Regions from separate parts of the Bacillus sp. 2175 genome, predicted to be linked through region 1. Evidence: predicted binding sites of a transcription regulator. Region 1 holds the regulator's gene; each other region holds the start of a gene.
What was found. Region 1 encodes LexA, which represses DNA repair genes until DNA is damaged. Its sites were predicted from a motif close to CGAACATATGTTCG; they were not measured.
Positions count from the first base shown of each region.

Region 2: the regulator LexA is predicted to act here: its motif matches at 5,894-5,907, upstream of recN (DNA repair protein RecN).
Region 3: the regulator LexA is predicted to act here: its motif matches at 2,344-2,357, upstream of ACXKY9_RS11000 (YolD-like family protein).

Region 1 is NZ_CM173819.1:3,461,196-3,469,293, reverse strand. Features, by position in the region: gene hflX (GTPase HflX) at 1-388, shown strand, start outside; gene ACXKY9_RS17940 (methionine gamma-lyase family protein) at 381-1,652, shown strand; gene glnR (transcriptional repressor GlnR) at 1,837-2,226, shown strand; gene glnA (type I glutamate--ammonia ligase) at 2,275-3,609, shown strand; partial or broken gene ACXKY9_RS17925 (LexA family protein) at 3,946-4,065, opposite strand; gene ACXKY9_RS17920 (PadR family transcriptional regulator) at 4,228-4,551, shown strand; gene ACXKY9_RS17915 (DUF1700 domain-containing protein) at 4,544-5,086, shown strand; gene ACXKY9_RS17910 (DUF4097 family beta strand repeat-containing protein) at 5,087-5,890, shown strand; gene lexA (transcriptional repressor LexA) at 5,983-6,603, opposite strand; gene ACXKY9_RS17900 (YneB family resolvase-like protein) at 6,745-7,401, shown strand; gene ACXKY9_RS17895 (DUF896 domain-containing protein) at 7,447-7,686, shown strand; partial or broken gene ACXKY9_RS17890 (bifunctional metallophosphatase/5'-nucleotidase) at 7,726-8,098, opposite strand, start outside.
Region 2 is NZ_CM173819.1:3,940,448-3,948,545, forward strand. Features, by position in the region: gene ACXKY9_RS20315 (glycerophosphodiester phosphodiesterase) at 1-281, opposite strand, end outside; gene ACXKY9_RS20320 (YycC family protein) at 332-478, shown strand; gene ACXKY9_RS20325 (PRK06770 family protein) at 719-1,282, opposite strand; gene spo0A (sporulation transcription factor Spo0A) at 1,535-2,329, opposite strand; gene spoIVB (SpoIVB peptidase) at 2,620-3,918, opposite strand; gene recN (DNA repair protein RecN) at 4,037-5,776, opposite strand; gene argR (arginine repressor ArgR) at 6,041-6,490, opposite strand; gene ACXKY9_RS20350 (TlyA family RNA methyltransferase) at 6,633-7,472, opposite strand; gene dxs (1-deoxy-D-xylulose-5-phosphate synthase) at 7,476-8,098, opposite strand, start outside.
Region 3 is NZ_CM173819.1:2,054,948-2,063,045, reverse strand. Features, by position in the region: gene ACXKY9_RS11020 (SDR family oxidoreductase) at 1-518, opposite strand, end outside; gene ACXKY9_RS11015 (hypothetical protein) at 660-860, opposite strand; gene ACXKY9_RS11010 (hypothetical protein) at 905-1,240, opposite strand; gene gerPF (spore germination protein GerPF) at 1,448-1,663, shown strand; gene ACXKY9_RS11000 (YolD-like family protein) at 1,872-2,207, opposite strand; gene istB (IS21-like element IS232 family helper ATPase IstB) at 2,656-3,408, opposite strand; gene istA (IS21-like element IS232 family transposase) at 3,398-4,693, opposite strand; gene ACXKY9_RS10985 (KH domain-containing protein) at 4,886-5,116, opposite strand; gene ACXKY9_RS10980 (hypothetical protein) at 5,366-5,584, opposite strand; gene ACXKY9_RS10975 (peptidylprolyl isomerase PrsA) at 5,989-6,840, opposite strand; gene ACXKY9_RS10970 (glycoside hydrolase family 25 protein) at 7,033-8,037, opposite strand.

The sequences.
Region 1 (8,098 bases):
AGTAAAAAGATTATTATCAGAACTTGAAATTAACCATATTCCTGTTATTACGTTATATAATAAAAAAGATGAATTACATCAAAACTTTATTCCGTTTCCGAAAAGTGATTTCTTAATGACTAGTGCTTTTGAAAAAAGTGATTTATTGCGTATAAAAGAAGCGATAGAAACGAAGATGAAGAAAGAAATGGATCGTTATCGAGTGGAAATCCCTCCGAGTGAAGGTAAGTTGTTAACGCTTTTAAAGACGGAAACTCTATTAGCAAAGATGGAGTTTCTAGAAGATAAATTTGTATATGATTGTGCAGGGTATATTTTTACTCATTCGTCGCTTAATGTGCAATTAAAGAGATTTTTAGTGGAAGAAGGAGAAAATAAAAATGTTTGATCGTTTGAAAAATGGAGAAAAAATTGCTCCAATCGTAAAAGAAGTAGAGAGTCAGATTACAGAAGTACATAAACGTGCGGATGAAGTAATTGAAAGCAATCAGTTTCGTGTATTAGAAAGTTTTCGTAAACATAAAATTAGTGACTCGCATTTTATCCCGACAACAGGTTATGGTTATGATGATATTGGCCGTGATACGTTAGAAAAAGTGTATGCTGATGTATTTGGGGCGGAAGCTGGACTTGTTCGTCCGCAAATTATTTCAGGTACTCACGCTATCTCTACAGCGTTATTTGGTATTTTACGCCCGGGAGATGAGTTATTGTATATCACTGGGAAACCGTATGATACGTTAGAGGAAATTGTTGGTGTGCGTGGGAAAGGTGTAGGTTCATTTAAAGAATATAATATCGGTTACAATGCAGTTCCGCTAACTGAAGCTGGGCTTGTTGATTTTGAGGCTGTTGCAGCAGCGATTCATAATAATACGAAAATGATCGGTATTCAGCGCTCGAAAGGTTATGCTACTCGTCCATCGTTTACTATTTCTCAAATTAAAGAGATGATCGCGTTTGTTAAAGAAATTAAACCTGATGTTGTTGTGTTTGTAGATAACTGTTATGGCGAGTTTATTGAAGAGCAAGAGCCATGTCATGTTGGTGCAGATTTAATGGCGGGTTCGCTTATTAAAAACCCGGGCGGCGGAATTGTTAAAACTGGTGGTTATATTGTCGGGAAAGAACAGTATGTTGAAGCGTGTGCATATCGTTTAACATCTCCGGGAATTGGCGCGGAAGCTGGAGCGTCTTTATACAGTCTGCAAGAAATGTATCAAGGGTTCTTCTTAGCGCCACATGTTGCAGGACAAGCGCTGAAAGGTGCAATTTTTACAGCTGCGTTTTTAGAAAAGTTAGGAATGAACACGTCACCAGCGTGGAATGCACCAAGAACAGACTTAATTCAATCTGTTCAATTTGACGATAAAGACCGTATGATTGCCTTCTGCCAAGCGATTCAATATGCATCTCCAATTAATTCGCATTTTACTCCGTATGCAAACTATATGCCAGGCTATGAAGATGATGTAATTATGGCTGCGGGAACATTTATTCAAGGTGCAAGTATTGAATTGTCTGCTGATGGTCCAATTCGTCCGCCTTATGTTGCTTACGTCCAAGGTGGGTTAACTTATTCACATGTGAAGATTGCGATTTGTTCTGCAATTGATGCATTAATTGAAAAAGAATTATTAACAATTTCTTAAGGGGAAGCTGTCGATTTCGGCAGCTTTTTTCGTATAAAAGTAATGATTTATGCGATTAGAAAAAGAATGAAAAAATTCATAAAAAAAATTATAAAAAATCATGTAAGAAAAGCTAACATCTATTGACACTAAACATAACATAGTATAAAATGAGAAGCAGTTAAGGCGAAGGAGGAACTGAAAAATGAAAGAAGATAGACGTTCTGCCCCGCTGTTTCCTATTGGTATTGTTATGGATTTAACACAATTGTCTGCACGTCAAATTCGCTACTATGAAGAGCATAATCTTGTTTCTCCAACCCGTACAAAGGGGAATCGTAGATTATTTTCATTTAACGATGTAGATAAGTTGTTAGAAATTAAAGATTTGTTAGATCAAGGCTTGAATATGGCTGGTATTAAACAAGTGTTACTAATGAAAGAAAATCAAACAGAAGCAGTGAAAGTAAAAGAAGAAACGAAAGAAATTTCAAAAACTGAGCTTCGCAAAATACTTCGAGATGAACTACAACATACAGGTAGATTCAATCGAACTTCATTGCGACAAGGTGACATTTCAAGATTTTTTCACTAAAGATAACTGATTCTGAAGGCGATTAGAGGGACTAAGGAGGAATTTATAATGTCTAGATACACAAAAGAAGATATTTTCCGTTTGGCGAAAGAAGAGAATGTAAAGTATATCCGTTTACAATTTACGGACCTTTTAGGGGTAATTAAAAACGTAGAGATTCCAGTGAGACAATTAACGAAAGCTCTTGATAACAAAATGATGTTTGATGGATCTTCGATTGAAGGTTTCGTACGTATTGAAGAATCTGATATGTATTTATATCCTGATTTAGACACTTGGGTAATTTTCCCTTGGACAGCTGAAAAAGGTAAAGTAGCTCGACTAATCTGTGATATTTACAATGCAGATGGCACTCCATTTGATGGAGACCCACGTAACAACTTAAAACGTGTGTTAAAAGAAATGGAAGCTTTAGGATTTTCAGACTTCAATCTTGGACCAGAGCCAGAATTCTTCCTATTTAAGGTTGATGAAAAAGGAAATCCAACATTAGAACTAAACGATAACGGTGGATACTTCGACCTTGCGCCGATGGATCTAGGGGAAAACTGTCGTCGTGATATCGTTCTTGAACTTGAAGAAATGGGATTTGAAATTGAAGCATCTCACCATGAGGTTGCTCCAGGGCAGCACGAAATTGACTTTAAATATGCAAATGCAATTCGCTCATGTGATGACATTCAAACATTCAAACTTGTTGTAAAAACAATTGCTCGTAAACATGGTTTACACGCAACGTTTATGCCAAAACCACTATACGGTGTGAACGGTTCAGGTATGCACTGTAACTTATCATTATTTAAAAATGGTGAGAACGTATTCTTTGATGCAAACGGTGACTTACAATTAAGTGATGATGCTCGTCACTTCATCGCAGGTATTTTAAAACATGCACCAGCATTTACAGCGATAGCAAACCCAACTGTAAACTCATACAAACGTCTAGTGCCTGGATATGAAGCGCCTTGTTACGTAGCATGGTCTGCACAAAACCGTAGTCCGTTAGTACGTATCCCTGCATCTCGTGGTATTAGTACACGCGTAGAAGTACGTAGTGTTGACCCAGCTGCAAACCCATATTTAGTAATGGCTACATTATTAGCTGCAGGTCTTGATGGAATTAAAAACAAATTAACTCCACCAGCAGCAGTAGATCGTAACATCTATGTAATGACAAAAGAAGAGCGCGAAGAAGCAGGTATCGTTGACTTACCAGCAACATTAGCGCAAGCATTAGTTACATTACAATCTAATGAAGTAGTATGCGGTGCACTAGGAGAACACTTACTTGAGCACTTCATCGAAGCGAAAGAGATTGAGTGGGATATATTTAGAACACAAGTTCACCAATGGGAACGCGATCAATATATGTCTCTATACTAAGAGGCTTGAACCCTTGATACAACTCGTATCAAGGGTTTTTTAATTCCCAATTATTACACTTTTATGTGGTTGCAAAATGAAAAAAGCCACATAAAAGCCACGAATTAATAACAAGTAGTGATATCATAGAAAAACATTATCAGATAAACGTAAGTTTTATATAATTTGTGAAATGAAAAAGCCTTGATACTACGGTATCAGGGCTTTTTTAGTGAAGTTATTGGATATATTAACTACTAGGCAATGGATTATTTTTGGTTATTTTGAATCATGTTACTAAGAAAATCTTTTCAAAAGAATTGATTTTATCTTTTTTTAAATCACTTGTGCTATAACTTAATAATTCTTTACTGCTTGTACAACGCGACCAATGATTTTTACGTCCTCATCTGCAAGGCTGTAAGTTTGTGGCTTGTGAATCGAATCATTACTCAATGATATTAACGTAATGCTGCTTAGTTATAACATAGTCTTATTCAGGATTTCGTTAGTTCATTTTCTAAATTTTGGAAATAAATATAGCTTAGTACCTTGCAATAAACAATACCGAGTGGTATATTATGGATAAGATAGGTACTGTGCATTGAACAGTACTAAGATAGGAAAGGAGGATGGCACTTGAACGTTCAGTTTAAAAAAGGTGTGCTTGAACTTTGTGTATTAGCACTTGTAAAACGTAAAGATAGTTACGGTTATGAACTTGTTCAGCAAATTTCTAATAAATTTTTAATATCGGAAGGGTCAGTATACCCTTTATTACGTCGTTTGACGAAAGAAGGGTATTTTCAAACGTATTTAAAGGAATCTACGGAAGGGCCACCTCGTAAATATTATCAATTAACAGAGCAAGGGGAGACGCAATTTCATTTGTTAGTAACAGAATGGTGTGATTTTGCGAAAGGGGTACAAGAAATTATTGAAGGGGTGGAATGGGATGAGTAAAGAAGGGTTTCTTAAAGAATTATCAAGTTATCTTAGAAAGTTACCAGAGGAAGAGAGGCAAGATATTTTATTGGATTATGAAGAGCACTTTCAGTTTGGACTAGAAGAGGGGAAAACTGAATCAGAAATAATACAAGGCCTTGGTTCTCCGAAAGTAATAGCGAAAGAATTACTTGCGATGTATCGCTTCGATGAAATGAAAAAAAATCCATCGACTTCAAATGTGACAAGAGCTGTTATGGCAGCGATTGGACTTAGTTTGTTTAATTTTATTATTGTGTTAGGACCGTTAGTCGCAATTATTGCTTTTATATTTTCTTTTTGGATCGGTGGTATTGCTAGTGTAGTAACACCATTTTTCGTTATTGGAAAAGTATTTATGGGTACTTTTATATGGTTGGATCTTTTCGTTAGTATAACGTTTGTTGGAGTAGGTTTATTGTTATGTATTATCGCTTTTTATAGTACAAAGTGGTTTAAGAGATTGTGTGTACGATATGTAATATGGAACTTCAAAATGATAAAAGGAGAGTAAATGATGAAAAAACTATTTTTAATCGCTATTGCTTGTATCATTATTGGAGTAATAGGAATTTCCCAAACATATGAAAAAGCAGTACAAACTGCTAAAAAAGGCGATAAAGAAAATGTAATTAAAAACGAAACATTAAAAAATATAGAAGTTAAGTTAGATGCCGGGGATATTATTGTCCAAAAATCTCCTGACTCTTCTTTTTATATCAAGCAATCAGGAGATGTACGTAAACAAGAGATTCGTATCGCAGAAGATGGTGACACATTAAAAGTTATTGGGGAAAGAGAAAAAGGTGCTTCATTTGATTTTTCTTTTTACGATTTTAGGTTTCAAACGTCTAAATTGACTCTCCTTGTGCCCGAACGCTCTTACCAAGATGTAAAAGTAAATTCATCTGCTGGACAAATCGAGATGAGTGATGTGAAAAGTGATAGCGTAAGTGTTAGAACACTTGCTGGAGAAGTAGAGTTGAAACAAATAACGGCTAAGAATGTGGAGGGATCGACAAAAGCTGGTGAGGTGAATTTTAAGAAGGTATTAGGGAAAGTGACCGCAAAAACAACAAGTGGGGAAATAAATATTCAAGATCATGATTCTAAGTATAATCTAGAAGCAAGTTCAACTGCGGGAGATATAGATATTACTTTATCGGAAAAACCACAAGATGCGGTAATTACTGGGCAAAGTGCTGCCGGAGATGTAACGATTTTTAATGAAGAAAATAAAAACGTAACAATTGGAAATGGTAGTAAAAAGATTAGTGGTAAAACGGCTGCTGGAGATGTGACGATTAAAACTCGTTAATAAGAAATAGAATGCATGGAAATCTATCAAAATACAAAAAAGAAGATAATTACCGTATATAAATAAGGTAATTATCTTCTTTTTATTATTTTTTAATGTAAATCACGATATACGCCAATTACTTTCCCGATAACTGACACTTGTTTTAAAATGATAGGTTCTAATGAAGAATTTTCTGGTTGTAAACGGAAATGGTCTTTTTCTTTATAGAAACGTTTAACAGTTGCTTCATTATCTTCTGTTAAAGCGACTACAATTTCACCATTATATGCAGACTGTTGTTGGCGAACAACAACTAAATCTCCATCGAAAATACCAGCTTCAATCATACTATCTCCAGAAATACGTAACATGAACACTTGGTCTGCTCCAGCAACAATACTAGCTGGAAGTGGGAAATGTTCCTCTACGCTTTCGACCGCTGTAATTGGTAAACCAGCAGTAACTTTTCCGACAATTGGAACTTGAATAACAGATTGTGTTTCCGTATCCATTCGGTCTTCACCTAAAATTTCAATGGCACGTGGTTTTGTTGGATCGCGTCGAATGTATCCTTTTTCTTCTAATCGTGATAAATGTCCGTGCACTGTAGAACTAGAAGCGAGGCCGACTGCTTGACCAATTTCACGTACGGAAGGTGGATATCCTTTTTCTTGTACTTTTAGCTTAATAAAGTCGAGAATGTCTTGCTGGCGTTTCGTTAACTTTTCCATTTTTTCTAACACCTCGTTTTCTTTCATTTTTCTTATTAATAAGTATAACATGTGAAAAAACATTCTACAAACATAAGTTCGAACAAATGGCGGATTTATGTTACACTATAGGGAAATAATAGGGAGAAAGAGGGGTTCAAAATGAATGCAATTATTTATGCACGTGTGAGTACAACGAAAGAAGCACAAGAAACATCATTATTACGTCAAAAAGATGAATTATTGCATTTAGCTGAGCGCTATCAAATGAATGTTACTAAGGTGATTGAAGAGCAGGCTAGTGGATATACAATTGAACGTGACGGTATATTAGAGGTGTTGGATACAATTCGAGACGAACAAATTGATGTGTTACTTATACAAGATGAAACGCGTCTTGGTAGAGGAAATGCGAAGATCGCGTTAATGCATTGTTTACATAAAGAAGGCATAAAAGTATATACGCATACACATAACGGTGAATTACAATTGTCGGATTCTGATTCGATGGTATTAGATATTATTGGTATTGTTGAAGAATATCAAAGAAAGATTCATAATATGAAAATTAAACGAGGTATGCAACGTGCAGTAGAAAAAGGTTATCGTCCAGAAAAAAATTTAAAAAATCGTCATTTAAGTGTAGGAAGAGAGAAAAAAGAAGTGCCAATTGAGGAAATTGTACGTTTGCGAAAAAGTGAACTCACGTTTGAAGAAATTGCAGCAACATTACGTGGATTTGGTCATAATGTTTCAAAGGCGACTGTACATCGTAGATATGTAGAGTATACGAAGCAATTGCTTGATAAAGAAGAGTAACTATTGTATGATAATAATCAGTTTTGATTAGAAGGGGGATTCGAGATGATTAATCACGAACTCGTTGAACGCATTAACTTCTTAGCGAAAAAAGCAAAAGCTGAAGGTTTAACTGAAGAAGAGCAACGTGAGCGTCAATCGCTACGTGAACAATATTTAAAAGGATTTCGTCAAAATATGTTAAACGAACTTAAAGGTATTAAAGTTGTTAACGAAGAAGGTACAGATGTTACACCGACGAAATTAAAAGCTTTAAAAAAGCAAGATAATGCAAAATTAAATTAAAAGATGGGCGAAGCCCATCTTTTTTATTTGTAAAAATCGTTATTTAATAACTTTCCAGTTGTTATTAACTGTTGCTTCTATCGTTTTATGTTCCAATATATAATTAGCGATAAGTTCAGACATATCTGTGGGTATATCTTTTACTACTGGTTTGTTTTGAAACATAAAGAAATTTCCCCCGCCACTTGCACGATAATTATTCATTACAACGTCATATTCTTCATTCATATTAAGAGGAGCACTGTTATGCTGTAAAGATTCTACTCTTTCACCAATTGGTTTTGAAATGTTTAATACGTATGAAATCCCTTCCCACATATCATAATTATAATGTTGTGGCTTTGGTTCTATGTAGGTAGGACTTATGGTGATTGATCCATCTGTTTTTAATGTGAAATAAGAAGCAGAGAGT
Region 2 (8,098 bases), 480 kb from region 1:
TCTTCTAAAAGTGGTATTTTACAAAAACCTACTTTATCACCAAATTTATAACTTGCATCTAACTTGCATAAGTCCTCATATACATAATTGCGAACCGCACCTTTTCCATTTGTTGTCCGGTCCACCGTTTCATCGTGAATGACGACAACTTTTCCATCTTTCGTTAATTGAACATCAAGTTCAATTCCATCCGCTCTAAAAGACTCAGCTGCTTCAAATGAAATCATTGTATTTTCTGGGTACGTTCCAGCCGCACCACGATGTGCAAATATAAGAGTCATCCTCACTCCCCCAATCTTATGCTATACTATACGAAAAAGGAGGTACTTCTATGAGACCATTACAAATCTCTCCAGATACTGCAGTCCGCTTATCAAAAGCACTAGGTGTTCCACTTGAACAACTCATGCATATGCCGCAGCACATTTTAATTCAAAAACTAGTTGAATTAGAAAAACAAAATAAAGACGAAGAATAATACAGTCCTGTTTTGCAGGACTTTTTATTATTTTCTATTATATCACGGATGCCTTTCCTACTAAAATCCTTTAACAGATGTACTACGATGTGATTTAGCCGTTCCTTCATCATTTAATAATGAATCACATCTTTTCTTTTTTGTTACACGTCATAAAGAAAGCAGACCATTTATTTATAAGTCCCCATTGCGTCCTAAAAACACGATCATAAAAAAACTAGAAGCCCTTTATATTGTTTTTTATTGAACGTGCGGAGCATCCCCTGATTCGTATAGTTCTTTCGCTTTTTCCTCCCCGAATGTAGTTAAAATATAATGTTGCTCTTCTAACGCATCCATTGCTCTAGTTGCTTTACAAACGCTATCTTCTTGAGCATCCGAGAAATAATTGTGATCTTCTACAATTTTACTAAAATCTTTTTTCGCCCATCTATCAGCAATTGCTAAAAGTTCATTTTTCTTCGCAAAGCTACTCTTATTTATAATTTCTTTTAATTTTTTAGCATTACTTTGAATCATTGGGATAGAGCCCGATTTTCGTTCTGCCACCACTTTTTGATGAGTCATGCGATGCATCGCTGTAATGACTTCGCTTTCAGTAGAATTTTCAGTAACATACACATCAACAAAGACCCCATCTACCTCTCTACCTACTATTGTTTGGTCTTCTTTTTTATCTATTTGAGCGCTCACTTCTTTATCTACGGGATTATCTGCAAGTTCTAACATTCCAAATGTAACTGCAATAGCAAGAACTCCCATAGCTGCTACTATTCCTAGCCAAGTTGAAATTTTATTTTCCATTCCCCTTCTCCCTATCTATATCTATTTTATTGCCTTATAAAAAACTCACTTACATGTAATATTACTAAAAATAGGTTTTATTTTCCATACTATCAAATAATCTCTTTTTCTCAACAAAATAAAAAGACCAACGAATTATAACATTCATTGGTCTTTAAATAAAAAGTTCATTGGTTTTAAATTTGATATCGAGTATCAATTTCAAGAATTATTAAGCTTTACTAAAACTTAAATCCCTTACTACTTTTACTCTCAACTAGCTTTATGTTCAAGTCTCAGCTTATCCGCAACCATTGCGATAAACTCAGAATTCGTAGGTTTTGCTTTTGACATGGATACTGTATAACCGAATAAGGACGAAATAGAATCAATATTCCCACGGCTCCAAGCTACTTCAATTGCGTGACGAATTGCGCGCTCCACACGGCTTGCTGTTGTATTATATTTCTTTGCGATATCTGGATACAATACTTTCGTAATCGATCCTAATAATTCGATATCATTGTATACCATGGAGATTGCTTCTCGTAAATACATATATCCTTTAATATGAGCGGGTACACCAATTTCATGAATGATACTCGTAATACTCGCATCTAAGTTTTTCGGTTTTCCATCTACTGTTGTGGCTGATCGGAATGATGGTAGTGGACGCTTAATCATAGTGTTTGCTTTACCACTCACTTGACGAATATGACTCGTTAAATTCTCCATATCAAATGGTTTTAATATGAAATATGAGGCACCTAAGTCAACTGCTTTTTTCGTCACATCTTCTTGGCCAAATGCTGTCAACATAATTACGCTAGGCTGTTTTAACCTTTCAATATGTCGCATTTTCTCCAATACAGCTAAACCATCTAAGTGTGGCATAATAATGTCTAAAACGAGTACATCAGGTTGCTTATCTGTTAATAAGTTTAAACACTCTTGACCATTATAAGCAGTACCGATTACTTCCATATCATCTTGAGCGGCTACATAGCTCTCTAACATTGATACTAGTTCTTTATTATCATCCACAAGACATACTTTAATTTTCTCCACAGCTTTTCCTCCCTTACCGAATCGATTCTCCGACATGTGTATCCTTCTAGGCTACATGAATTGTTCGACAATTGTGTGAAAATTCCCTTTTAAAGTTTCTTACTTTCCGATAAAATCACAAAAAAATATGTTTATCGCTCATTTATTCCCTTTCGCAACACATTCCATCATAGAAATACAACGAAACGTTCAACCCTTTCCTTTTATTTTACAACAAAAAACACCTCTTGCGGAGCTTTTACAAAATTTCAACGAATTTTTCAACAGAAAAAGCGAGCTAATAATATATATTAGCTCGCTTTTTTCTCTTGATCATAAATATTAATTCCAGCTTGATGTAACATCCATTCAATATGAACACCATATCCTGATGTTGGATCATTTACAAATACATGTGTAACAGCACCAATTACTTTTCCATTTTGTACAATTGGACTTCCGCTCATTCCTTGTACGATACCGCCCGTTTTCGCTAATAGACGTTTATCTGTTACTTTTATTACCATACCCTTTGTGGCTGGGAATTTTTGCTGCACTGTACTAACAACTTCAATATCAAACGCTTCTACTTTATCTTGATCAATAACTGTTAATATTTTTGCCGGTCCTTCTTTTACTTGATGAGATAATGCGATAGGCATTGCTTTATCCATTATACCGTTTTTCATATTCGTATTTAATTTTCCAAAAATACCATATGGACTATTAATTGTAATATTGCCAATCACTTCACGGTCTGGTGAGAATCTTGCTAATTTCTCCCCTGGATTCCCATGACTACCTCTTTCAATTGATGTAACTGTCGAGCGCATAATTTGTCCATCTTCGACTTGAATCGGCTTTTTCGTATCATTATCAGAAATAACATGACCAAGTGCCCCATATTTCATAGAATCTGGATGAACAAATGTCATCGTTCCAATTCCAGCTGCCGAATCACGGATATACAAGCCAATTCGATAAGACGATTCACCGTTGTCTTTTTGTGGAGTTAGCTTCGTACGAATATATTTTCCATCTCTTAACAATACAAGAGTAAGCGGTTCACCTGTTTCTCCACTATTATGAATAAACGGTGCTACATCACTCATTCTTTCAATTGTTTTACCATTAATTTCAGTAATCATATCTCCAATTTGTACACCTGCTGTTTCACCAGGAGATATTTTACCTTTTTCAGTTTGAATTAAATGATGGCCTACAACAAGTACACCTTTTGTATTTAATTTCACACCAATTGATTGTCCACCTGGAATCACTTTAAAATCTTTTAACACTTTCACATTTACTTTTTTCACTGGAAAACCAGCAAGCTGAAATACCATATCAGCTTCACCATTTTGATGAGAATTTACCATAAGTCCTTGTTTTTGTTCATTCGAACTCACTGTAAATACATGACGATTTGTGGATGAAGCTTTGAAAACTGGTAATGATGATATTTCTGATTGTTGCCCTTCAAAAACAACAAGTTGTTTCGGTGATGAAATAAACGTTCGAAGCGGTTTAAAACATCCAATAAAAACTAAAGAAACAAGGAGACAAAGACCTATTATTTTTCGAAATTTTTCTAATTTCAACTTGTTCACTCTCCTCGCTCCTACCCCACATTCAGCCTCTTGGCTTCACTTTTTAATCTCTCCTTGCAGTGCTTTATTTATAACCGGAAGAATTAAGAAATCGTCATTTGAGAAAAAAAGCTATCCATTACTGGATAGCCTCTGCTGTCTGTTTAAAATGATGCGCTTGCGTAAGTAATTCTTTCGCATGCTCTGTCGTTAAATCTGTGATTTCCACACCAGAAATCATTCGAGCTATTTCTGTTACTTTATCCTCCATAGTTAAAACAGTAACTGATGTAATTGTCCGATCATTCGCTACTTGTTTTCGAATAAATAAATGTGAATCCGCCATTGAAGCTACTTGAGGTAAGTGCGTAATACAAAGTACTTGCGAGTTTACTGATACTCGATAAATTTTTTCCGCAATAGCCTGTGCGACCCGGCCACTTACACCCGTATCCACTTCATCAAAAATAACAGATGCAACCCCTTGATGCTTAGAAAAAATGCTTTTTAAAGCTAAAATGATACGAGATAACTCTCCGCCAGAAGCAACCTTTGAAAGTGGTTTTAGCGGCTCTCCTGGGTTCGTTGAAATATAAAATTCCACATGATCGTAACCATCCGCCGTAAGTCTTACCGGCGCACCTTCCACAAGGGGCTCTTCTGCATTTCCTTCTCTCTTCATAATTCTCACTTCAAATTTCGTTTTTTCCATATATAATTCTTTTAATTCCTGATGAATTGCATTTGTAAGGTGTTCTGCAAGCTCATGACGCATATCACTTAACAACGTTGCTTCTTTCATAATAACACTTTCTAATTCCTTCAACTGTTTCTTCGTCGTTTCAATATGAACGTCTTTATTTTCAATCGTAAAAATTTCCTGTTCAATTTTATCAGCATACGCTAAAATCTCTTCTACATTATTTCCATATTTTCTCTTTAGCATACGAATTTCATTCAAACGTGTTTCAATTTCATCTAAACGATTTGGATCATATTCCATCATATCGAGCTTTTCCCTCAGTTGATAGGCAACCTCTTCTAATAAGTAATAGCTATTTGCAATTGAATCATGATTCTCTTGATACACTTCATCTAAATGTGTAATACTTTCCATTTGCCCCATTGCACTTCTTACATTATCTAATCCTTGTCCGTCGGCACTTAAAGAACGATATGCATCACCTAACGCTTTATAAATCTTTTCAAAATTAGAAATTTGCAATCGTTCCTCAGTTAATTCATTTTCTTCATCCATCTTTAAATCCGCCTTGCGAATTTCCTCGTGCTGAAATTGAATTAAATCTAAGCGATGTGCCATTTGTTGCTCATTTTCACTTAACGATTTCAATTGTTTTTTTAATTTTTCATAGTCAGCGTATACGTTTTGATATATGTCTAATTGTTTAACGATTCGATCCCCATCAAAGTGATCAAGCATAAACAGATGTCGTTCTTCATTCATTAAATCTTGCGTTTCGTGCTGTCCATGAATATCAACAAGTGTTTTCCCAATTTCTTTTAATATGCTAAGTGTAACAAGCTTCCCATTTACACGACATACACTCTTCCCGTTCGCAGCAATATCACGCTTTAAAATAATCATACCATCTTCTATTTCTATATCTAACTCTTCTGCCTTTTCAATACATGGATGCTTCTCATCTTCAACATAAAATAGCCCTTCAATCTCAGCCTTTTCTGTTCCATATCGAACAAATTCTGCTGACCCACGGCCACCTACAAGTAAACTAATTGCATCAATAATAATCGATTTTCCGGCCCCTGTTTCACCGCTTAAAACCGTTAAACCTTTTTGAAAAGAAATATTTAATGCTTCAATAATAGCAAAGTTTCTAATCGATAATTCCGATAACAATGCCCCATTCACCTCGTTATAAAATAATCCCTTACTAAAGGATTTTCTCAGTTCTTCATTCAAATAATCATGCTATATATTTGTATGTATATACTCTTCTAACCCGCTTCATTGTACCAAACATTTGTTTTACGGGTCAATCCATCTATTTTTTAACTTTATGCAAACAAAATATTATATTACAATTGAAAATTCATATTTTTAACCAATAAAAATATCTTGTTCACTTTCCACTTTACGATGGAAAGCAAACAAGATTTTTTGTTACAACATATTTAAGAAACGATCAGAGACAACACCTGTATCGTCAGGTGTACGGCAAATAATTAAGCAAGTATCATCACCACAGATGGTTCCGATGATCTCATCCCACTCTAAATGATCAATAAGTGCTCCAAGTGAATGAGCGTTACCAGGCAATGTTTTTAGCACAAGCATATGTCCTGCCGTGTCTAATTTTACAAATGAATCCACTAGATTTCGTTTTAATTTTTGTAACGGGTTAAATCGTTGATCTGCTGGCAAGCTATATTTATAGCGCCCATCATGTAATGGCACCTTCACTAAGTGCAGTTCTTTAATATCGCGCGATACTGTTGCTTGCGTTACATTAAATCCCTCATTACGTAAAATATCAACTAATTCATCTTGTGTTTCAATTTCTTTGTTTGCAATAATTTCCCTGATTTTAATATGGCGCTGACCTTTATTCATACATTTGCACCTCACACTATCTCTTACCATAGTTTAAACATTGGTATACTTCACTTATTTATGTTAACTTATAATTCGTTTCTTGTACACAATTGTTTTTACAATCATTATACAATTACAGCAAAAAGAGGAACAACATATGTTATTCCCCTTTCCCTTTTTGTTTTAGAACGTCATGCGCTTCTGTAACAACTTGCTCTATAGAAATCGGAGAATGATTTTCGCCATTCTCACGTTCACCATGCCATTTCAGATGAATTAAAAATTCAATATTACCATCCCCACCCGTAATTGGTGAGAATGTTAAACCTTCCACATCATAGCCTTCTTTTAAAGCAAACTCGACAATCATTTCTACAACAGCTTCATGTACTTTTCTATCACGAACGATACCTTTTTTCCCAACTTGCTCTCTTCCAGCTTCAAACTGCGGTTTAATTAACGCTGCTACATCTCCGTTAGGCATAAGCATTGTTTTTAAAACTGGCAGTATAAGCTTTAATGATATAAATGAAACATCAATACTTGCAAATTGAGGTAAACCACGTTCTAAGTCTGCCGGTGTCACGTAACGGAAGTTTGTTCGTTCCATTACAACAACACGCTCATCTTGACGTAATTTCCACGCTAGTTGATTGTATCCTACATCTAATGCATAAGATAATTTCGCTCCATTTTGAAGCGCGCAATCTGTAAAGCCACCAGTTGATGAACCAATATCTATCATAACTTTATCTTGTAAATCAAGATGAAATGTCTCTAATGCCTTTTCAAGTTTATAACCACCACGACTTACATACGGCATAACTTGTCCCTTCACCGTAATCTCAGTATCTTGCGAGATTTTCTCTCCTGGCTTATCAAGTCTCATCTCATTTGCATATACGAGTCCGGCCATAATGGCGCGCTTTGCTTTCTCACGCGTTTCTATAAGTCCTCGCTCTACTAATAGTACATCTACTCTTTCTTTTTTTACGCTCATTTGTTACGCCCTTTTTTGTTTTGATGGAATCATTGTATGAATACGGTCTACAACAGCATCTGTCGTTAAACCAATTTCTTCTAATAATTTTGTTACACTTCCGTGCTCTATGAAGCGGTCTGGAATACCCATTCGTTCAACTAATGCACTATGGTAACCATTTTCAGATGCAAATTCAACTACTCCTGTTCCAAAACCACCGATTAAACAAGCTTCTTCAATCGTTAAAATCGGTATATTCTTTCCTAGAAGATCATGTAAATATGCTTCATCCATTGGTTTAATAAAGCGAGCATTCACTACTTTCACTGAAACCCCAGCTTTTTCAAGACGCTCAGCTGCTTCCATTGCCATTGGTATTGTCGTACCAAACGTTAAAATAGCTGCTTGTGTCCCCTCTTTTAACGTCTCCCACGTACCGATTGGAATCGCCTTTAATTCTTTATCCATATGAACGCCAAGTCCATTACCGCGAGCATAACGCAATGCGATTGGTCCATCTTCATATTGCATCGCCGTATAAACTAAATGTTGCCCTTCATTTTCATCTTTCGGCATCATAAGCACCATATTCGGCAAGTGACGTAAGAATGAGATATCAAATACGCCTTGATGCGTTTCACCAT
Region 3 (8,098 bases), 1.4 Mb from region 1:
GGTAATTCCAGGGCCATAGATTTAGTGATACCTTCAATTGCAAATTTCGAGGCACAATATGGCGCAAGCTCAGCTTCACCTTCTCTCCCCCAACTAGAACTCATATTAATGATAATTCCTTCTTTCCTAGCTACCATTGCGGGAACAAATGCTCTTATTACATTTACTACACCATTCACGTTTACATTCATTACATTTTCAAATTCTTGAGCCGTAATTTTCCAAAGTTGTGCATTTTGATTTACAATTGATGCATTATTTATTATCAGATTGGGAGCCGTATGTCTATTAAGTATATAATTTGCCCAATTGTTAACTTGCTGAGAATCTGAAACATCAGTTACTTGGAAATCATGTATTTTACTGTACTGTTTTTTTAGTTCTTCAATTTTATCTTTTGAACGTCCACAACCATATATGTTCCACCCTAATTCATGAAATCGATCAACCATCGCACGTCCTAACCCTTGTGTCACGCCTGTAATAATTACAGATTTACTAATTTCTTTTCGCTTCATTTCCCTCATCCTCCTTCCCTATATCTTACTCTCTTCATTTTTATTCAGCGATTTACTATAGTATCAACTCAACTCATACTTTAGTAATAGTTTTGATATTGCATACATAAACAAAAAAGTAACCATCATGGTTACTTTTTGCTATATATCTAAAAATTCATTGTTTATTTCATTATTATTTTTATATTTCAACTTCTCTTTTCCACATTTCTCACACTGGTAAATATAAACTACACCTAATGTACCTTTTTTAAAATCCTCATTATCCTGCATCTTAATAAAAATATATTTATGTTTACAATGCGATTCACCCAAATAATTTCTAAACCACTTTTTCAACACAACACATTCCACCTTTATGATAGAACCTTTATTTAGCTGCTTTATTACATACTCTTATTTAAATGTTCAATCTCATCTTGCAATTTTTTAAATTGCTCAAAATGCATGGTAATAGATTGGCTACTACCATAATCAACATTTTGTTTCACTAATATAACACCCGTATCATGAAAAAGCGCTTCAAGTTCTTTCCTAATAGACACTTTCGCAATATGAGCTGTTTTAATTGCAGATAAAATTGCAATTTCATTAAACTTTAATTTTATTTCATTTGGACAAAATGCGTCTTCAACTAATATAACTTCATTACTATAAATTAGTGCAACAAGATTACTTGATTTGGCATCTGTTAAATCAACTTTTTTCATAATATCTTTCATTACATTTTGCCTCCTTTATTTTCATATATATCAATTATACAAATTTTTTTAAAAAATTACTCAACTTTATTATATTAATTTTAACACACTTTTATTGAAATCCACGCTCCAAACGTTTTACTATTCCACAATTTTTATTGTATGAACCATCTGAACTATAACTCCATATAGTAATGTTAACAACTTATTATAAAGCAGGTGAAAATTATGCCATCAGTTGTAGGAAATTTAGTTGTACAAAATAGCAATGGATCATTTAACTTAGGTGATTTCTACAACGTATCTCCGAAAGAAAATACGAAAGCTTATAATGGTTCCGGCGCATCAAACGTTGGTTTTGTTGTTAATACTTTTAGCGGTGTTAGCGCGACCAATACATTTGATTCTGACCTTGCAGATCAAAACCAAGTGGGTACAGCCTAATCTTATGTTCAACTTTCTGTATAGAAAATTTTAATTTGTCTATACTATAATCAGGCTGTTTGACAGCTCTTGTCGATTTTGGAGTACCCTATCTTTTTCTCCCTTTCCCTGGGGCTCAGCAGCTAGCACGAAGCTAGCTGCTTTTTCTTGTATTATTTGTCTCATAAATCAGAAATAAAAGAAGCTGCCATTTAATACTCAGCTTCTTTTACGTTATTTCAATAATATCCATAGCGTTAAATACGTAAGTTTTATAAAAAGCGTCTGTACAAATTACAATTTGTTTTACCGGATTGATATGTACAACAGTCATGTAGCTTGTTAGTATGTAACCATCTTCAAAATATGTTACCAATATTTCTTTCTCAGACAGTAATGACGTTAATAATTTATCAGAAATTCTCTCTTTTGCTTCATTTGTTAAAAGCGGTTTTTGTACTTTTAATTTCTCTCCAATAATCTTTCTCATATTTAAAAGTCGTTCGGACATTACTGTAAACGGAACCCACTCTCTTTCTTCTTTTTGTATCTTTACATCGTTCATTTTTTATCTCCTTGATCATTTATACATTTATTTAGCCATACTATCCCTTAGTTATTTTTAATACTTACTAAACTCGAATTTACTTCTAAACTATAATTAGGTTACTTCTTAAAAGAACATTCGTTCCTATTATACACGAACTTACGTTCTTTTGAGAAGAGCCATACTTATTATTTCTTAACAAAAAACATAATTTTATTTATCTCCATACTTTTTTCCTTTATCAAATAAACTTCTCATTTCTTATATAACATGCATATAACAACTAAAAGGCGACTTCACCCAAAGTGAAATCGCCTTTTTCTAAAAAATATTTCAAAGCTTATTTTTCTATCCTAACTAATGTTCTTTCTGGAATACATAATTCATCTATATTAAAATGATTTATTTTTAAGTGTAAATGTCAAGATAAACATGTACATTTTCGCTTGTTTAAGCATGTACAAAATCAATCATTTTCTTTGCTAAAATGATCTTTAATTCGATAGGATTGTCCTACAATACTGACCACCGTGGCATGATGTAAGACACGATCTAGTATGGCATTGGCGAGTTTAGGGTCCTGGAATACTTCGTCCCAAGACTTGAAGTTGATATTGGTCGTTAGGATGGTACTACGCTTTTCATAACGCATATCGATTAATTGAAAGAATAATTTTGCATCCTCCGGATCAATAGGCAAGTACCCAATTTCATCAATAATAAGTAATTTGTATTTTGTATAGTGCTTTAAACGAGATTCTAGGCGATTCTCAATCTTGGCACGTTTTAAATTTTGAAGTAAATCATGACATTTAATAAAATAAGTACTTGTTCGCTTTTTAGCTGCTGCTATACCAATAGACGTGGCCAAATGGGTCTTACCAACACCACTAGGTCCTAAAAATACTATGTTTTCTTGTTGCTCTAAGAAACGTAGAGAAATAAAATCTAAGATTTGTTGTTTATTAATACTCGGCTGGAATTCGAAATCAAACTCATCAACCTCCTTTCTATGAGGAAATGCGCCCATTTTCACCATAGAATGAATCATATTTTGTTCTCGTACATCAATCTCATAGTTTGTCAGTTTAACAAGTGTCTCTACGAAGGATAATTCATTATTAATGCTAAAATCGACTACGTCACCTAAATGTTGTGCCATTTGTTTTAATTTTAAATACTCTAGGTTTGTTGTTAATTGTTGATAGCTATTCTTCATTTCTATATACCTCACCAATTACTGATAAATTTTGTTTCGCCAAATTGTCAATGTTCGGATATTTAGGTAGTGACTTAGCCAATGCTTTTTTATAATGTTCTTCTTTATAATTGAGCTTAGATTGGCTGATTTTATGTTGTACAATTAACTTCATGTTATGATAAACATATATTTGATTATCATATACTTGTAAACCGACGGTTTTACCTTGATATTCAGCTGGAACTGAGTATTGATTCGATTTGTAAGATATCATGCCTGATGTATTAACTTTTACAAGTTTATGCTTAATCATATAGGAATCTCTTATCGCGCTCTTCGGGAGTGGTTGTAGGAGATTCTTTTCCTGTTTTAGGGCAAACACTGGAATCTTACCAGTCCCTTGATGAAATGTTTGATTAATTCTTGCACATAATTTTTGCACAAATTCATGTAATTCTTCAAAAGTGAATCTTCCTTGATAAGCATGAATTTCGTCTAGAAGTTTCATTGGCGCTTCTACTTTCCCTTTGGTATTTGGTCGCCCTGCGATACAAGGTTGTACCTTAAATCCAAAATCTTGAGCGAATTGGGCAAACTTATTGTTAATCGTTCCTGTAAAGTGTTCTGTTCGAGCTTCATCCATTACCGTCTTCATATTATCCGTGACAATTACCTTCGGTACACCACCAAACATTTCAAATGCCTCTGTCATAAATGACATTAAAACACTTTGTGATTTTGAAATATTCAAATGAAAAACTTTAAATCTCGAGTAGGACAATAAAAGTACAGCTACATTCACATATACGATTTCGCCACTTTTGGTTTCAAATCGTATGCTTTCTTTCCAATCTAATTGAGCTTGTTCTCCTGGAGGTGTCTCATAACGGACACCCACTGAATGACCTGATAAAATACGCTTCCCCTCATCAAAATATGTTCTAAATTCAGGCTTTCTATTAATATAAGCACGAAATGCAGACTGTGAACATTTTAAACCGTGATTGTCTGTTAGATACTGCCATAACACTCGTTTGTAGTAGAAGATTTGTTTAGAATCACTAGATAAAAGAGCTGCAATCACTTCATAATATGTATCGATTTTCGATGTTTTATTTTTTGTCCCTTTTGGTGTAAAACCATTCAAATACTTATCTATGGTACGCCGATCCACATTCAATTCTCTGGCTAATTGACTTTTATTTATCTTCATTTTTAAGTTCCCCATTAGTTTTTTAAAATTTGGTAAGTCTGAAAGACTTTTAACCTCAAATTCTGTTTGAATATCTAGCTTAATATACATACTAACCACCTCAGAGTCAGTATGGAGAATCCAATTGAAAATGTACATATTTATTCAAGCGTTAATGTACATATTTAAGTTAGCATTTATATTTTTAAGTTCAATTCCCCTACTCGTTCCTTATCTTCATCACCAACCCAACAACTAAATAATTCGAAATAGTCTCTATCTTCCAAATAACCTTCCATAAAGTTAAAAGTTTTTCTTTCGCTTCTTTTTTTCCTTTACATTTTGCCACTCGACAAGTTCAATTCCCCAACTAGTTGAAACCTCATATGTGTAATTTGTTTGGAAATGATAATCTTGTACAATTTCAAGCATACTTTCATCTGAAAAACACGGTCCAAAAACAATTAGATTATTAGAATCCGGATCCGTTAACGGAATTTCTACATTACAGCCTATGTAACTTGCTAAACTCATTTTATACTCCTCCAGTATTCGTATAAAAAATACTTCATAGTATATTTATTTACTTAAATATAAAATCCCTGCCTAAACGAAAAAGTTTTAAATTTTTATCGTTTATTAACCATCTATAACTGAAAACATATACTATGATGAACGAACTCACAAAGCATAAGAAAAGAGAGCATTTACAACACTCTCTTTTCTTACATACTCTATGGAACTTTACAAAACTGAATCAATGATTTTTATTATTATATTTTATTACATATACTTAGGTTGTACTATTATATGTAACTCTCTCTCTGTATCCGCTTTTTTCGGATGACGAAAATAATTAAGTTCGTACTTTAACACTTTATACTCAACCATCCCGATTTTAATCCCTTTCGTTTCTTTTAATATAGCTAATAAATCACTTACATTTTCATCATATGACTCAAAAATTTTCGCGCCGCCCTCTCCTTGAAAGATTACTTTCATATATTCTCCACCACCTTAATTTATTGATGTGGTAAATGACGCGTTTAAAACGATTCATTCTTTATCCTAAAATTTTCATATGAAAAAGAACATCCTTTCCAATCGAATGCTCAGCTTTTTACTAATTATCCATGTTAAATATTTATTCAAAAACATTATATGTATTATTTTTTAAATTATGTTCGATATCCATTATTAAAGAGTAAATATATGTAATAAACTTGCATAATGAAAACCGTAGAATATCCACTTTCGTTGAAATAATTATAATCCATAATTTTCCATTGTAATTCTTAATATTTAAATGTAATATTGTATTGTCTTACTATCTATTTATAACTCACACACTAATTAGAAAAAGGGAACTCTATATGAGTTCCCTTTTCTAATTATGATTACAGTCATTATTTCTTTTCTAGAAATTTAAATGTATCTTTAAATTCTTTATTATTCACTTTAATATCAGCATCTTTCAATAAATCATTGACTACTTGTTGTTTCCATTTACCTGTCGTATCTTGTAGTCTTTGTTGTTCTATATCTTTACGAATTTTATCCTTTACTTCATCAAATGGCTTCAATTCTTTTTTATCCGTCACTTTAATAATATGGTAACCGTAAGTTGTTTTAACCGGCTCACTTACTTGGCCTGCATCTAATTTATACGCAGCTTCCTCAAATTCTTTCACTGTTTGTCCAGGGGCAAAACCAGATATTTCCCCGCCCTGTTCCTTTGAACCAGTATCTTCTGAATACTGTTTTGCTAAGGCAGCAAAATCTTCACCATTATTTACTTTCTCCTTTATTTCTTTAGCCGTTTTTTCATCTTTCACTAAAATGTGACTTACTTTCATTTCTGGTTTATAGTTATCTTTCACATCTTTATCTGTAACTGTTGCTTTAATTGCTTTCTCAAATGCAATTTCTGGCTTCATTTTTTCTTTTAATTCATCTTCATTTTTCAACCCAAGTTGTTCTAAAGTCGATTTAAAGTTTTCACCCATTTTATCTTTTGCTTCTTCTACTTTCTTTTTTGCTTCCTCATCTGAAACTTTATATTTATCTAGCAATGCCTTACTTAACATCATTTGATATAAAGTACTTTCTCCATATTGTTGTCGTAATTCTTTACTTAATTCTTTCTCTGTAACATTTCCTACTTTTGATGTTACTACGTTGTCTGAGGAACCACATGCAGATAATGCTAGCATCATGCATGAAATAATTGTTCCAATAAATATTTTCTTCTTTTTCAATTCAAATACCTCACTTTTATCATTATGCAAATTAACTATACACAGTCATTGTGAAAACAGTGTGTTTTCTACATGTAATTCATTTCATATGAGTTGACTATGTATCATGTATTTTCATTTTTAAATATAAAGAGCCTTCTTACTATGCATAGTAAGAAGGCTCTTTATATAATTCTCAAAAAAATATAGCTTCTATAGTTGCTTAATAATTACATGTTTTTCAGGTATCCAACTATTCTGTCCGATATCTACCGCATTTCCCACTCTACCCCACACTCGAAAAGATGTCGATCCATCTATGTTTCCTTTATAATTCATACATTCAGGCTCTTCATAATAATTTACTCCGTAACCGACAGGATATTTTGAAGTTGCATAAAACCATTTCACATTAAAATGTTTTAAATATACCCACTGCTTATCGTTCCCTAAACAAATCATATCTTGCTCACCGCCTCCCCAATAACCTGCTAAGATTAAATATGGAATTTTTTGAGTGAGTGTACCTGTAAATTGAGGATTCATGAGGTTTTCATATAAATTTATTCCATATCCATCAGGATATTTCGAAACTGCAATACCAATGCCATTTGGTTGCTGTGTATACACTATGTTAGATTGATTTGCTTTGTTCGAATTTATAAACCAAGAAAGTGACTTATTTCCTACTAATCGATTCAGATCACATTTCCCAATCCCAGGAACATTCCCTGAATCCGTATATTGCCACATATCGCATGGATATGCTGGCTTATTCCCTCCATAACGAGGGATCCATACGAAATCAGCTTCAATATTACGTGCTCCAAATGATAGATACGTGTGATGCCCTACATATAATCCTACTTTTTCCGCACCTAAACGGCGTAATTCATCAATAAATGCCTGTGTCCCGCCTTGCATATCTACCATCGTTTGAACTTCTACGTCCGCTACCCAAAACTTAGCAGATTGATCACCACGATTCCAAAAATCTTGTGCCTCTTTCTTTGCATCAGCAATAGATATAAAACGGCAAAAAGCATAATTACCGAATGGGATACTATGCTTTTTCATTTCACTAACATAATTTTGATACATAAAATCCACCGTATTAGAGCCATCTTGAACTCTAGCAATCACTAAATCTAGCTGAGATGCTGCAATATCCCAATTGATAGTTCCATTCCATTTTGAAATGTCTACAATATACCCCATACATTCCAGCTCCTTTTGAATGTCCTATTCATAGCTAGTTTTATTGTAAGCCTCAGCTCTC